DNA from 3 places in the Pseudomonas sp. 1 genome. Region 2 is predicted to be linked to each of the others. Evidence: riboswitches for the same ligand, from Rfam matches in the RefSeq annotation. Region 2 holds a riboswitch; each other region holds the start of a gene.

Region 1 (4,246 bases), on a different contig from region 2:
TTTGCCTTGATGTTCTTCGCTGCGCTGCTCAGCGCCTGCGCCAGCCGCACTCCGCCGCCTGCACCGGTGGTTCGCGCTCCGATCGTGTTCGGATCCTCCCAGGCTTTTTCACCCGCTGCCGAAGACGTACTGTTTCGCGCGCTCGGGCTGGTGGGCACGCCTTATCGCTGGGGTGGCAACACGCCGGATTCGGGCTTCGATTGCAGCGGTCTGATCGGTTTCGTCTACCGTGATGCCGCCGGCATCAGCCTGCCGCGTTCGACCCGCGAGATGATCGTCATGCAGGCGCCGAATGTCGGCAAGGAAGGGCTGCAAACCGGCGACCTGATCTTCTTCGCCACCAATGGCGGCTCTCAGGTCAGTCATGCGGGAATCTACGTCGGGGAAGGGCGCTTCGTGCATGCCCCGGCCACCGGCGGTACGGTGAAGCTGGACAGCCTGTCGAAAGCGTATTGGCAGAAAGCCTATCTGAGCGCCAAGCGCGTTCTGCAGCCGGAGCACCTGGCACATAACCCGTAGTCCAGATACATAAAAACCCGTGGGAGTCGAACGACTCCCACGGGTTTTTTAATGCCTGCAATACGTTAGCGGGTCGCTGACACCCGCCACACCTTGTTCCCCACGTCATCGGCGACCAGCAATCCACCTTGCTGGTCGATCACCACGCCGACCGGGCGACCCAAAGCGTTCTCGTCCTTGTCCAGGAAACCGGTCAGCACATCCACTGGCGTGCCGCTCGGCTTGCCAGCGGCGAACGGCACGAAGATCACCTTGTAGCCACTGTGCGGTTTGCGATTCCACGAGCCGTGCTGACCGATGAATGCGCCTTCCTTGAACTGCGCCGGCAGGCGATTGCCTTCGGCGAAGGTCAGGCCCAGTGATGCGGTGTGCGGGCCGACGGCGTAGTCGGGGGCGATGGCCTTGGCCACCATGTCCGGCCGCTGTGGTTCCACGCGCACGTCGATGTGCTGGCCGTAGTAGCTGAACGGCCACCCATAGAAACCACCGTCCTTGACCGAAGTGATGTAGTCCGGCACCAGATCGCTGCCGATTTCGTCGCGCTCGTTGACGGCTGTCCACAGCGCGCCGGTTTGTGGCTCCCAGGCCAGGCCGTTGGGATTACGGATGCCCGAGGCAAAGATCCGGTGATTGCCAGTGGCGCGGTCCACTTCCCAGATCGCCGCACGACCTTCTTCCTGATCGAGGCCGTTTTCACCGACGTTGCTGTTCGAGCCGACGGTGACGTACAGCTTGCTGCCATCCTTGCTGGCGATGACGTTCTTGGTCCAGTGGTGGTTGAGCGTGCCGCCCGGCAAGTCCACGACCTTGATCGGCTGGCTCTTGATTTCGGTCGCGCCGGGCTCGTAGTTGAAGCGCAACAGGCGATCGGTGTCGGCCACGTACAGATCGTTGCCGACCAGAGTCATGCCGAACGGCGAGTTGAGGTTTTGCAGGAACACCGTGCGGGTCTCGGCCACGCCATCATGATCGGCATCGCGCAGCAGGGTGATGCGGTTCGGGCTGGGGACACCGGCACCCGCGCGGCCCATGACTTTTTTCATCACCCAGCCGCGAATGCCCTTGCTGTCGTCCGGTTTCGGCGGAGCGTTGGTTTCCGCCACCAGCACGTCGCCATTGGGCAGTACATACAGCCAACGCGGATGATCGAGATTTTCGGCGAAGGCTGCCACCTGAGTACCTGCCGCTGCCGTCGGTTTCGCGCCGGCTGGCCAGCCGATGGCCGGGGCGATGTTCACCGTCGGAATCAGGGTCTTGTTCGGTTCGGGCAGTTTCGGTGACGGGCCAGTGCCGTCGGAGACTTGCAGGCTGGAGGATTCCCCACAGGCGGCGAGCCCTCCGGCGAGCACGATGACGAAAACGAGCTGGGGCTTGCGCATTGCTGATCTTCCCTATGAATGCATTCTTAGTCATAGAGAAGCGCACAAGCCCGATGGTTCAACCCTCAGCCGCGGGCTTCCTTGAAAAGCACGGCAATGCCGGGGTGATAGTTGCCGGCTTCGCTGCGCAATTTGCGGTAGGCGTAGGGAAAGTACCAGGCGACGGCGCAGGTGTGTTCCTTTTGCAGGTCGTCGACCATGTCCTGCAACTCTTCCGGGCTGGCGCTGTGCTGGGCTTTTTGCGGGGCGACGAACAGGCAGCCGAGTTTCAGGTCGCTGGCGTAGCTGATGCGCCTGGCGTCGCTGGTGATATCCACCAAAGCCTGCGTCAGATTCAGGTTGGTGACGCGCGGCCAGCGTTGGGTGGCCTGGATGAAGGCGCGATCTTCGGCGCCAGCAATGAACAGGTCGGCGCGGGCATTGCGCTCGCCTTCTTCGTTTTGTTTGCGGGTGGCGGTGTCGCTCAAGGTCACCAATTCGGCCATCCAGGCAGCGGCGGACAGCAGGCCGAGGTTGGCTTTTTCGTCGTGCCAATAAGGAGTGTCATTGTCGCCGCGCACGGCGTTGTAGCGGTCGATACAGTCAAACCAGCGTTCCAGCACCGGGCGCAGGAATTCCAGCCGCGGATTGCTGATGATCATGCCTTGCATGGTGCTCTCCCTTGTTATTGTGATGTGCTCTCTGCAGTCAAAAAGCATGGCTCTTTGATATCACTGCTGACAGTGTGGCACAAGATTGGCGTCAGTTAATTGATCAGCGGCAGTTATTCGCCGTGCGAGACCCTCTTCAATTGACGCTCCACCCCCAACCCTCTAACCTTCGCGGCTTGTTTCAGGTGCTCTGTGGCGCATGTCGACAGAGTGAAACAGGGAAGCCGGTGAGGCGGGTCTCCAAGTGATGAACCCTCACGATCCCGGCGCTGCCCCCGCAACGGTAAATGAGTAAAAGCTGCGTCTGATGCCACTGCGTAAAAGCGGGAAGGCGCGCAGCCAGGCGCAAGCCGCTCATGAGCCCGGAGACCGGCCTGATCCATCCAGCGGCATCACGGTGGGCGATGCCAGGCTTGTTGCCGTCTATTCTTGTGCCTGCCCGCCGTTATCCAGCCTCAACGGAGAGCTCCCCCATGACTGATTCCCCCGAACGCGACGAGCGCCACCTGGCGCGCATGCAGCGCAAAAAAGCCGTGATCGACGAGCGCATCGCCAATTCGCCGGACGAATGCGGCCTGGTGCTGGTGCTGACCGGCAATGGCAAAGGCAAAAGCAGCTCGGCGTTCGGCATGCTCGCCCGCGCCATGGGCCACGGCATGCAGTGTGGTGTGGTGCAGTTCATCAAGGGCCGCAACAGTACTGGCGAAGAGCTTTTCTTTCGTCGTTTCCCCGAGCAAGTGCGCTTCCATGTAATGGGCGAGGGCTTCACCTGGGAAACACAGGACCGTCAGCGTGACATCGCCGCCGCCGAAGCGGCCTGGGCAGTCTCCCGCGAGCTGCTGCGTGATCCGTCGATCGGTCTGGTGGTGCTCGATGAACTGAACATCGCCCTCAAGCACGGTTACCTCGATCTGGATCAGGTGCTCAGCGATCTGCAGGCCCGTCCGCCGATGCAGCATGTGATCGTCACCGGTCGCGCCGCCAAACCGGAAATGCTCGAGATGGGCGACACCGTCACCGAAATGGGCATGATCAAGCACGCCTTCCAGGCCGGCATCAAAGCGCAGAAAGGCGTCGAACTTTGAATCAACCACGTCACTGCCCGGCGGTCCTGATCGCCGCGCCGGCTTCCGGTCAGGGCAAGACCACCGTCACCGCCGCGCTGGCCCGTTTGCATCGCAATCAGGGGCGCAAGGTTCGCGTGTTCAAATGCGGCCCGGACTTTCTCGACCCGATGATCCTCGAGCGCGCCAGCGGTGCGCCGGTCTATCAACTGGACATGTGGATGGTCGGCGAGCAGGAAAGTCGACGCCTGTTGTGGGAAGCCGCCGCCGAAGCCGATCTGATTCTGATTGAGGGCGTGATGGGCTTGTTCGACGGCACGCCGTCGAGCGCCGATCTGGCCCGGCATTTCGGCGTGCCGGTACTCGGCGTGATCGACGGCACCGCGATGGCCCAGACCTTCGGCGCATTGGCCCTGGGGCTGGCGCGCTATCAGCCGGACTTGCCGTTCGCCGGCGTGCTGGCCAACCGTGTCGGCACCGTGCGTCATGCGCAGTTGCTCGAAGGCAGCCTCACCGAAGGCCTGCGCTGGTACGGCGCGTTGTCCCGGGAAACCGGGATCGAACTGCCGAGCCGCCATCTCGGTCTGGTGCAGGCCAGCGAACTCAATGACCTGGACGTGCGCCTCGACGCTGC
Region 2 (4,246 bases):
GAACGCGCCCAGGCAGTCGACTGCCTGAGCGCCGCTGTGGATTTTTCCCGTGAGGCGGGTGCCACCAGCGTCACCTTCCACCCCGGCTATAAGGATCAGCTGGAAAATAGCGTGTTGCTGGACAACCTGATCGACGCGATCAATCAGGTCAGCACACGCTGCAACACCGATGGCATTGCCCTGTGCCTGGAAAACATGGGCGGACAGCGACCGAAATTTCCGGTATTCACGGTCGAGGAACACCTGCGCTTCCACCAGGAAACCGGATGCTTCGTGACCATCGACGTGACGCACCTGTGTTCGCTGCTGCCGTATGGCGAAAGCCTGTTCGAAGCCATCGCCGGTCTGGCGCCGATCACTCGGCACCTGCACATTGCCGATCTCAACGATACGCACCACCAGCATCTGCCGATCGGCGAAGGCAACCTGCGCCTGAGCGATGTGCTCAATCGTTTCGCGGTCAACGGCTATCGCGGGGTCGCGGTGGTGGAAGAGTTCATTCCGCGCTTCTCCACCGAGTACTACCTGGAGAAGGCCCTGGCCTACAAGAAAGGGGTCGAGGAACTGCTCGCCGGCACGCGGCAAAGCACCCATGCCGGTTGATTCCGCGCTGGCAAAACCGGCGTCGCACAACGAGATTGCGACCGGCATTCGCGATGCGCTGCCGTTCGTGTTCTCGCTGTTGCTGACTTTCACCCTGATCGGCATGCTCGGGCGCCGCCATGGCCTGGACTTGCCGGCCATGGTGGTGTTCAGCGGCACGGTGATGGCCTCGCCATTGCAACTGACGCTGCTGGAAACGCCCGCGCATCTGCTGAACGCCTTTGGTGTGCTGGTCTCTGCGCTGAGCATCAACCTGCGCTTTCTGGTTTTCACGCTGAGCCTGAAATCCAGCCTTGAAGGGCCGATCAAGGCGTTCGTTCCGGCACTGGCGGTAATGGCCAATGCTGCATTCACGCTTATGTCGATCCGCAAGGAACAGCAGCCGATCAGTCGAGCGTACGCCAACACCGTGTGCTTTTTGCTGTATGCCGCCGCCCTGCTCGGCACCATCGCCGGCTATTGCTTTGCGAGCCTGGCCGACAACGCCGTGATGGATCACGTCAGCGTGGTGATCGCCGTCTTCATCAGCGCCTCGCTTGGCAAGATGGCCCGCGAGCGTCACAGCTTCCACGCGCAATGGATCGCCGGCCTGGCCACCGCCGCCAGCTTGCTGTGGCTGGGCGAAGTGAGCCTGCTGCTGGTCCTGGCAGTCACAGTCCTGACGAGTTATGTCTATGACCGAACCTAGTACTTTCTGGTTGTATGTGCTGATCTGCGCACTGGTGTCCGCGATTTGCCGGCTGCTGCCGCTGGCGGTCGATGTCGAGCGGCTGTCCGGCGGTGCCCGCAGCTTCATCGGTCGCCTCGGCAAGTACACGTCGGTGGCGATGCTGGTCAGCCTGCTGGCGGGGTCACTCCTTCCACTGACCAAGCAGCACGCCGCTGCAATGCAGTGGATTGTGCCGGTAACGCTGGCCTGGCTGCTGAGCCTGACGCCAATCAAGTCCTACTACGCGTTTTTGATCGCCTTGGCGGTGTACGTGGCACTCGCGACGCTTTAGCGCCGTCGATTGACGCGAATCCCCCGCCCATGGTCTCCTACACAACTTGTTACGGGTGCCCTTCACAGGGTGAAACGGGAAACCGGTGAATCATGTGCTTTACTCTAAAGCCATGTCAGTCCGGTGCTGCCCCCGCAACGGTAAGCGAGCGAAGCGTCAGATCCACTGTGCCGATGGCATGGGAAGGTGACGCTTGCAGGTCGGCCTGACGCCAGCCCCTCGTGAGCCCGGAGACCGGCCCGCAACACACAGTGCGCATCCTGCGTTACTGAACATAACAAACCCGCGGTGGGCGGGCGCTGTTCGAACCTCTGCGTGCCTGACTCGCAGGGATTTTCATGCGCTCTGTTCACCCGCTGACACTCCAGAGGGAAGCGCCATGTCGATCATCAGCAGCACCGGCAGCAATTCGGACAAGATCTCCAGCACCACTACCCTGAGCCAACGCCTGACCGCCGCCGTCTGCGCGTCGATCCTGGGTGCGTGCCTCGTGTATTTCGCCGGTTTCTCACACATCGAAGCGGTACACAACGCCGCCCACGATACCCGTCACAGCGCCGCGTTCCCGTGCCACTGAGACCTGACGACATGATCAAGCGTATTGCGCAGACCGCAGGTTTCACCGGCCTTCTGGCCGCCCTGCTCCTGACGTTGCTGCAAAGCTTCTGGGTTTCGCCACTGATTCTGCAGGCCGAAACCTTCGAGAAAGCCGAACCGGTGGTCGAGGTTCACGAACACGCCGCCGGCACCGCCGCCCACACTCACGATGCCGAAGCCTGGGAGCCGGAAGACGGCTGGCAGCGCGTGCTGTCCACAACCGGCGGCAATCTGGTGGTTGCCGTGGGCTTTGCCCTGATGCTGGCGGGCTTGTACACCCTGCGGGCGCCGACCAAGACTTCCCAAGGTTTGCTCTGGGGCCTGGCCGGTTACGCGACCTTCGTGCTCGCCCCGACCATGGGTCTGCCGCCCGAGCTGCCGGGCACCGCCGCTGCCGACCTGGCCTCGCGTCAGATGTGGTGGATCGGCACTGCCGCCTCCACCGCTGTCGGTCTGGCCTTGATCGCGTTCAGCCGCAGCTGGCTGATGAAGATCCTCGGCGTAGCGATCCTTGCCGTGCCGCATGTGATCGGCGCGCCGCAACCGCAAGTGCATTCGATGCTCGCACCGGAAGCTCTGGAAGCGCAGTTCAAAATCGCTTCGCAGTTGACCAACGTCGCGTTCTGGCTGGCCCTGGGCCTGATCAGCGCCTGGTTGTTCCGCCGCAAAAGCGAAGGCCAGTACCACGCATGACCGATGACAGCGCAGCGCCGACCTTCGTGGTCGGCCTGGGCTGCCAGCGCGGCTGCCCGGCCAGCACGCTGCGCGCATTGCTTGATCAGGCGCTACAGGCGCATCGAATTGATCTTGAGAAGGTCAAGGCGCTGGCCAGCATCGACCTCAAGCGCGATGAACCCGGCCTGCAGGAACTCGCCGCACAACTGGCGCTGCCGTTGCTGTATTTCAGCAGCGAAGAGCTGGCCTGTTATCAGCAACGCTTGAGTCATCATTCACAAATCGCCTTCGAACGCACCGGTTGCTACGGCGTGGCGGAAAGTGCCGCCCTGGCACTCGCCGAACAGTTGATCAGTGGCCCGGCAAAACTGCTGATTTCCCGGCAAAAGTACGCGCAGGCAACTCTGGCATTGGCCGGCGCTGCGTAAATTCCCGATAATTCCTGCTTTCGATCATGAGCATTCTTCATCTGAAGGGCTTGTGAAGCACTGCACTGCCCTTTTCTACAGGATCCAGCGATGACCGTTTACTTCATCGGCGCCGGCCCCGGCGACCCGGAATTGATCACCGTCAAAGGCCAGCGGCTGATCCGCAGTTGCCCGGTGATCATCTACGCAGGTTCGCTGGTGCCGACGGCGGTGCTGGAGGGTCATTGCGCTGAAACCGTGGTCAACAGCGCCGAGCTGCACCTGGAACAGATCATCGACCTGATCAAGACCGCCCACGCCAGGGGCCAGGACGTCGCACGAGTACATTCGGGCGATCCGAGTCTGTATGGCGCCATTGGCGAGCAGATCCGTTATTTGCGCGAGCTGGATATTCCGTTCGAGATCATTCCCGGCGTGACCGCCACGGCTGCGTGCGCCGCGCTGCTGGGCGCTGAACTGACCCTGCCGGACATCTCACAAAGCGTGATTCTGACCCGTTACGCGGACAAGACAGCGATGCCCGCCGGTGAAGAACTCGGCAATCTGGCGCAGCACGGGGCGACCATGGCGATTCATCTGGGGGTCAATCACCTGGAGAAGATTCTGGCTGAGTTGCTCCCGCATTACGGCGCGGACTGCCCGATCGCGGTGATTCACCGGGCGACGTGGCCGGATCAGGATTGGGTGGTCGGGACGCTGGAGGACATTGCCGCGAAGGTGGCGGCGAAGGGGTTTCGGCGTACGGCGTTGATTCTGGTTGGGCGGGTGTTGGGTAGCGATCACTTTGGTGAGTCATCGCTGTATCGCGCGGGACATGCGCACCTTTATCGACCATGAATGCGACGCGGAGCGTCCCAGGCTGCATTCCAACGCAGAGCGTGGGAACGATCAAATTTCACGCAAAAAAAACGGCGCTCACGGGGCGCCGTTTTTCATGCCGCA
Region 3 (4,246 bases), on a different contig from region 2:
CTGGGTGCAGCGCGGGCCGGTGCAAAGGAACACATGGCGCGCATGCTCGGGCACCTGCGACCAGTCCGGATGCGAATCAACGCCGTCGGTAGTGATGATGTCAGTCATCAGAAGCGGTACGTGTAGCGGACTTCGGAGGTGAACGGCCGCCCGAGGTTGTCGACGTTGTTCGAGCGACTGGTGACGTAGTCACGGTCGAACAGGTTCTCCACCAACAGACTCAGGCGATGCTGATGGGCGCCGTCGAGATAGCGATAAGCATCGGCGTCCACCACCGAATAATGGCCGTATTCGATCTGTTTCGAGCTGATCACGTCGCGGATATAGCGGATCGCACCGCCGGCGCCCCACATCCGGTCGACCGACTCGTAGCCAATGCGTGAGCGGGCGAAAAAGCTTGGCACATCGTTCAGCGTTACTCCCGAGCGCGACTCGGTGAGGTTGCGGGTCATGTCGGCCTGCAGGCTCCATTGCTCGTTGAGCGCCAGTCTGGCGTCCGCTTCGAAACCGCGCATCTGCACCCGGCCCTGGCCGTTGACCCACTGGATGTCGTCGAGGGTGATCAGGTCGTCGATCTTGCGTTTGAACAGGGTGACGCTGGCGCTGAACTCGCGGTCGAGCAGCAGGCCTTTGTAATCCAGACCGAGTTCGGCGTTGCGGCTTTTCTCCGGTTTCAGATTACGGTTGCCCAACTCATCACCGGGCTCGTTGACGAACAATTGCTCGGCGTTCGGCAGTTTGTAGGCCGTGCCGTACTGGCCGCGCAGGGCCCAGTTTTCGTTCAGGTCATACAGCGAAGTGAGCATGCCGACCGTGGCGCTGTCGCCACCGCCCATGGCTTCGTGACGAATGCCGATGCTCGGGTGCCAGTCGGGCAGGGCGTCAATCTGCGGGCGCAATTGGGTATACAGCGCATGGGCTTCGGCCTTGTCGTTGTCGATGATCAGCACATCGTCCTGACCTTTGAACCACTGGTTGTCCGTGCCGAACACCAGTACGTGCCCGCCGGGCAATTGCGCCTTGCCTTCGGCCTGCACGCCCCAGTCGGTGAAGCCCCAGTAGTCGTTGTGATTGATGGTTCGGGTGCCGCCATTGGCGGTGTTGTTGATGCGCGTGTACCGGGTGTCCCAGTCGTTGATATGACCTTTGACGAAGTAGCTCAGGCGCTCGTTGAGAGTCTGTTCGAAGGTCGCCGTGGCGATCTGCTGGACGCGGTCGTTGGTGGTCTTGTGGTTGTCCACCGGGCGGGCGAAATCGAGGTTGGCGTCGGCGTATTGGTAGAACAGCTCCAGTCGTTTGTCATCGCCGAAGGACTGAATCGCCTTGCCGCCGAACGTTGTGACTTCATAGGCGCGTTTCTTTTCGGAGACGTTTTTCAGGTCGCGATTACGAAACGGCTGATAGCCGTCCGAGACGTTATGGCTGACATAGGCCAGCAAGCCCAGATCGCCAAAACCGTTGCTGAAAATGTTCTCGGCCCGCGCATCACCGGTGGTGCCGCCGAAGGTGTCCAGGCCCATGTTCACTTCACCGGAGGCTTTGCGGCTGTGCGGGCTGCGGGTGACGATGTTGATCACGCCCGACACCGCTTGCGTACCGAACAACAGGCTTTGCCCACCCTTCAGCACTTCGATGCGTTCGATGGCATTGGCCGGCAAAGTGTCGAGGTACAAACCGCCGTACAGGCGATTGTTCAGACGCACGCCGTCGAGCAGGATCAGCGTGTCGTCGTTGCGCCCGCCCAGCAGAGAATAAGTGCCGTAGTCGAACGGGCCGTTTTTCGGCGCGACGTACAGACCGGGAATGAACATCTGCATCACGCGGCTGACATCGGCGCTGGGGCCCGCGCGCTCAATCTGCTCACGGGTGACAATCTCGACCTTGCTGCCGAACTGCGCCATGTCGGCCACCGTGGTGGACTCCACGGACGGCGCGGAAACGATTTGCTGATGGAGTTCGAGCGGCGTGTCATCCGCCAGCAACAGGGGGCTGAACAGACAGCCGAACAACAGGGATGGAGCCGGAGTGTTGAAAGGTTTGATCATCGTCTTCTCGAAAGGATCTTCGCAGAAGAGCATGCAAGAGAAGGCATCGCGCACACGCCGACACCGGCCCATGCCCGCCCACCGCAGGAGTTTGCCAAAAGCATTTCAGGCCGGTCTCCGGGCTCGCGCGTCTGGACGCTTTCACCTTCCCATGGCCGTCTGGCCACAGTGGTGTGTCGAAAGCATCACGCGCCTACCGTTGCGGGGGCAGCACCGGACTTGTTCGAAAAGAACGTACCGGTTTCCCGTTTCACCCCATGCACGGCGGCATGGGACACCTGAAACAGGGCGGCATCTGAACATTCGGGTGGGCGTGCGTCAACCTGGACGGTCGATGGATGACGTTGAAGGCGGTTTTGCAGGCTTGATCCGATTCATACGAAATCCAGCAACAGTGTTTGTCCAACCCGCCGATATTTCCTCGCCACCCCAACCCTTAGCATCGTCTCCAACCCGTGAACAAACACGGTCCTCAACGAGACGGTGAACATCATGAGCTTCAAGAAAATCGCGCTGGTTTTAATGCTTGGCAGTTTCGGTGCACACGCTTACGCCGATAACACGGACGCGGCGAATATCCCGGTCGAGACCTACAGTTCTTCGACAAATCTGGATATCGAGCACGTCATCTCCATTACCGAACCGGCCAACGAATGCGCCCCGGTGCCGGTGCAGATGACCTACGAAGATTCCCATGGCGAGCGCCACGTTCTGCAATATCAGGTGATGGGCACTGGCTGTTCCAGTTGAGTCAGGTGCAGAGGATGGAGGGTCGACACTCCATACTTGCCACGCTCAAACCGCTTTCGCTCCAACCACGTCTTCATCCGATGCCAGTAACTGCGGGATCGACTGCTTCAGAAACTCAACCCAGGTCTTGATCTTCGCATCGACGAACTTGCGCGACGGATAGATCGCAAACAGGTTCAACTCCTCCAGCCGGTATTCCGGCAGCACCCGCACCAGTGTTCCCGCCCTCAGGCCATCCACGGCCGATGCGATCGGCTGAATGCCGATGCCCATGCCTTTTCCGATCGCGATGGTCATGCCGTCGGCGGTGTTGATGTGAAAGGGCGACACGGGAATGGTGATGGTTTCCATGCCTTCGGGCCCTTCGAAAGTCCAGTTCTCCACCGGCATTACCGTGTTGACGATGCGCAGACACTCGTGCTCGCAAAGCTCACCCGGTGTTTGCGGCAATCCGCGTTTTGCCACGTAGGCGGGCGAGGCGCAGAGGATGCTGTAGGTGATGCCCAGACGTTGCGCGACGAAGCCGGAATCCGGCAGGTCGCGGGCCAGCACGATGGACATGTCGAAGCCTTCTTCGAGCAGGTCCGGGACGCGGTTGGTCAGGGTCAGGTCGAACATCACCGTGGGGTGAATTTCCCGATAGCGGGCGATGGCGTCGATCACGTAGTGGTTGCCGATGGCCGACATGGTGTGAATTTTCAAGCGGCCAACGGGCAAGGTCTGGGCGGTGCCGGCTTCTTCGTCGGCTTCGCGCACGTCATCGAGGATTTTTTCGCAGCGCTCCAGATAACGCATGCCGGCCTCGGTCAGGGCCAGACGCCGGGTGGTGCGGTTGATAAGCCGGGTGTGCAGACGCGCTTCGAGGGCGGAGATGGCTTTGGAGACGTTGGTGGTGTTGGTGTCCAGCAACTCGGCCGCGGCAGTGAAGCTGCCGCTTTGGGCGACGGCGATGAAGAAACGCATGCTCTGGAAAACGTCCATCGGTGTCGTCTCAACAGGCAGGTGGAAAGAATATAGGGGCGACCTCACAGTAGACCGCCCCTTCGCCATGGTCACTTTTTGCGGGGAATGAAACCGGGTACGCCCGTCTCGACCACCGAGTTGAAGCGGATTCGCGTCGTGATCTCTTCCCTGATCTCGCGCATCGCCCGGTGCGGCAACGTCGCGATATCGAAGTTTTCCTGAATCCGGCTCGGGTTCGCCGAGGTCGTCAGGAACGCCGTTCCCCGCTGCACCGCCCAGGCAAGGGCCACTTGCGCCGGGGTTTTTTGTACGTGCCGGGCGATCCCGGTGAGCACCGAATCCTCAAGCACATTCGGCTCCATGCCATGGCCCAGCGGGGCGAAGGCGAGCAGGATGATGCCGTGTTCCTTGCAGAACTCCAGCATCTCCCACTCGGGCAGGTACGGATGGGATTCGATCTGCACCACCGCTGGTTTGATCCGTGCGGC

Evidence for each region. Region 2 has a riboswitch for cobalamin ahead of AC1MDC_RS01235 (CbtB domain-containing protein). Riboswitches for the same ligand answer to the same signal wherever they lie in the genome.
Region 1: another riboswitch for cobalamin. It lies ahead of cobO (cob(I)yrinic acid a,c-diamide adenosyltransferase); the one in region 2 lies ahead of AC1MDC_RS01235 (CbtB domain-containing protein).
Region 3: another riboswitch for cobalamin. It lies ahead of AC1MDC_RS14280 (TonB-dependent receptor plug domain-containing protein); the one in region 2 lies ahead of AC1MDC_RS01235 (CbtB domain-containing protein).

The regions. Positions count from the first base shown of each region.
Region 1 is NZ_JBWXMQ010000013.1:178,909-183,154, forward strand. It holds gene AC1MDC_RS20315 (C40 family peptidase) at 1-519, shown strand, start outside; gene AC1MDC_RS20320 (PQQ-dependent sugar dehydrogenase) at 585-1,898, opposite strand; gene AC1MDC_RS20325 (hypothetical protein) at 1,964-2,548, opposite strand; cobalamin riboswitch at 2,715-2,940, shown strand; gene cobO (cob(I)yrinic acid a,c-diamide adenosyltransferase) at 3,022-3,633, shown strand; gene AC1MDC_RS20335 (cobyrinic acid a,c-diamide synthase CobB) at 3,630-4,246, shown strand, end outside.
Region 2 is NZ_JBWXMQ010000001.1:277,766-282,011, forward strand. It holds gene AC1MDC_RS01220 (sugar phosphate isomerase/epimerase family protein) at 1-603, shown strand, start outside; gene AC1MDC_RS01225 (AzlC family ABC transporter permease) at 593-1,291, shown strand; gene AC1MDC_RS01230 (hypothetical protein) at 1,278-1,604, shown strand; cobalamin riboswitch at 1,641-1,861, shown strand; gene AC1MDC_RS01235 (CbtB domain-containing protein) at 1,984-2,181, shown strand; gene AC1MDC_RS01240 (CbtA family protein) at 2,193-2,894, shown strand; gene AC1MDC_RS01245 (cobalamin biosynthesis protein) at 2,891-3,304, shown strand; gene cobM (precorrin-4 C(11)-methyltransferase) at 3,395-4,141, shown strand.
Region 3 is NZ_JBWXMQ010000008.1:166,495-170,740, forward strand. It holds gene AC1MDC_RS14275 ((2Fe-2S) ferredoxin domain-containing protein) at 1-108, opposite strand, end outside; gene AC1MDC_RS14280 (TonB-dependent receptor plug domain-containing protein) at 108-2,045, opposite strand; cobalamin riboswitch at 2,137-2,342, opposite strand; gene AC1MDC_RS14285 (DUF2790 domain-containing protein) at 2,538-2,795, shown strand; gene AC1MDC_RS14290 (LysR family transcriptional regulator) at 2,841-3,776, opposite strand; gene AC1MDC_RS14295 (aldo/keto reductase) at 3,848-4,246, opposite strand, start outside.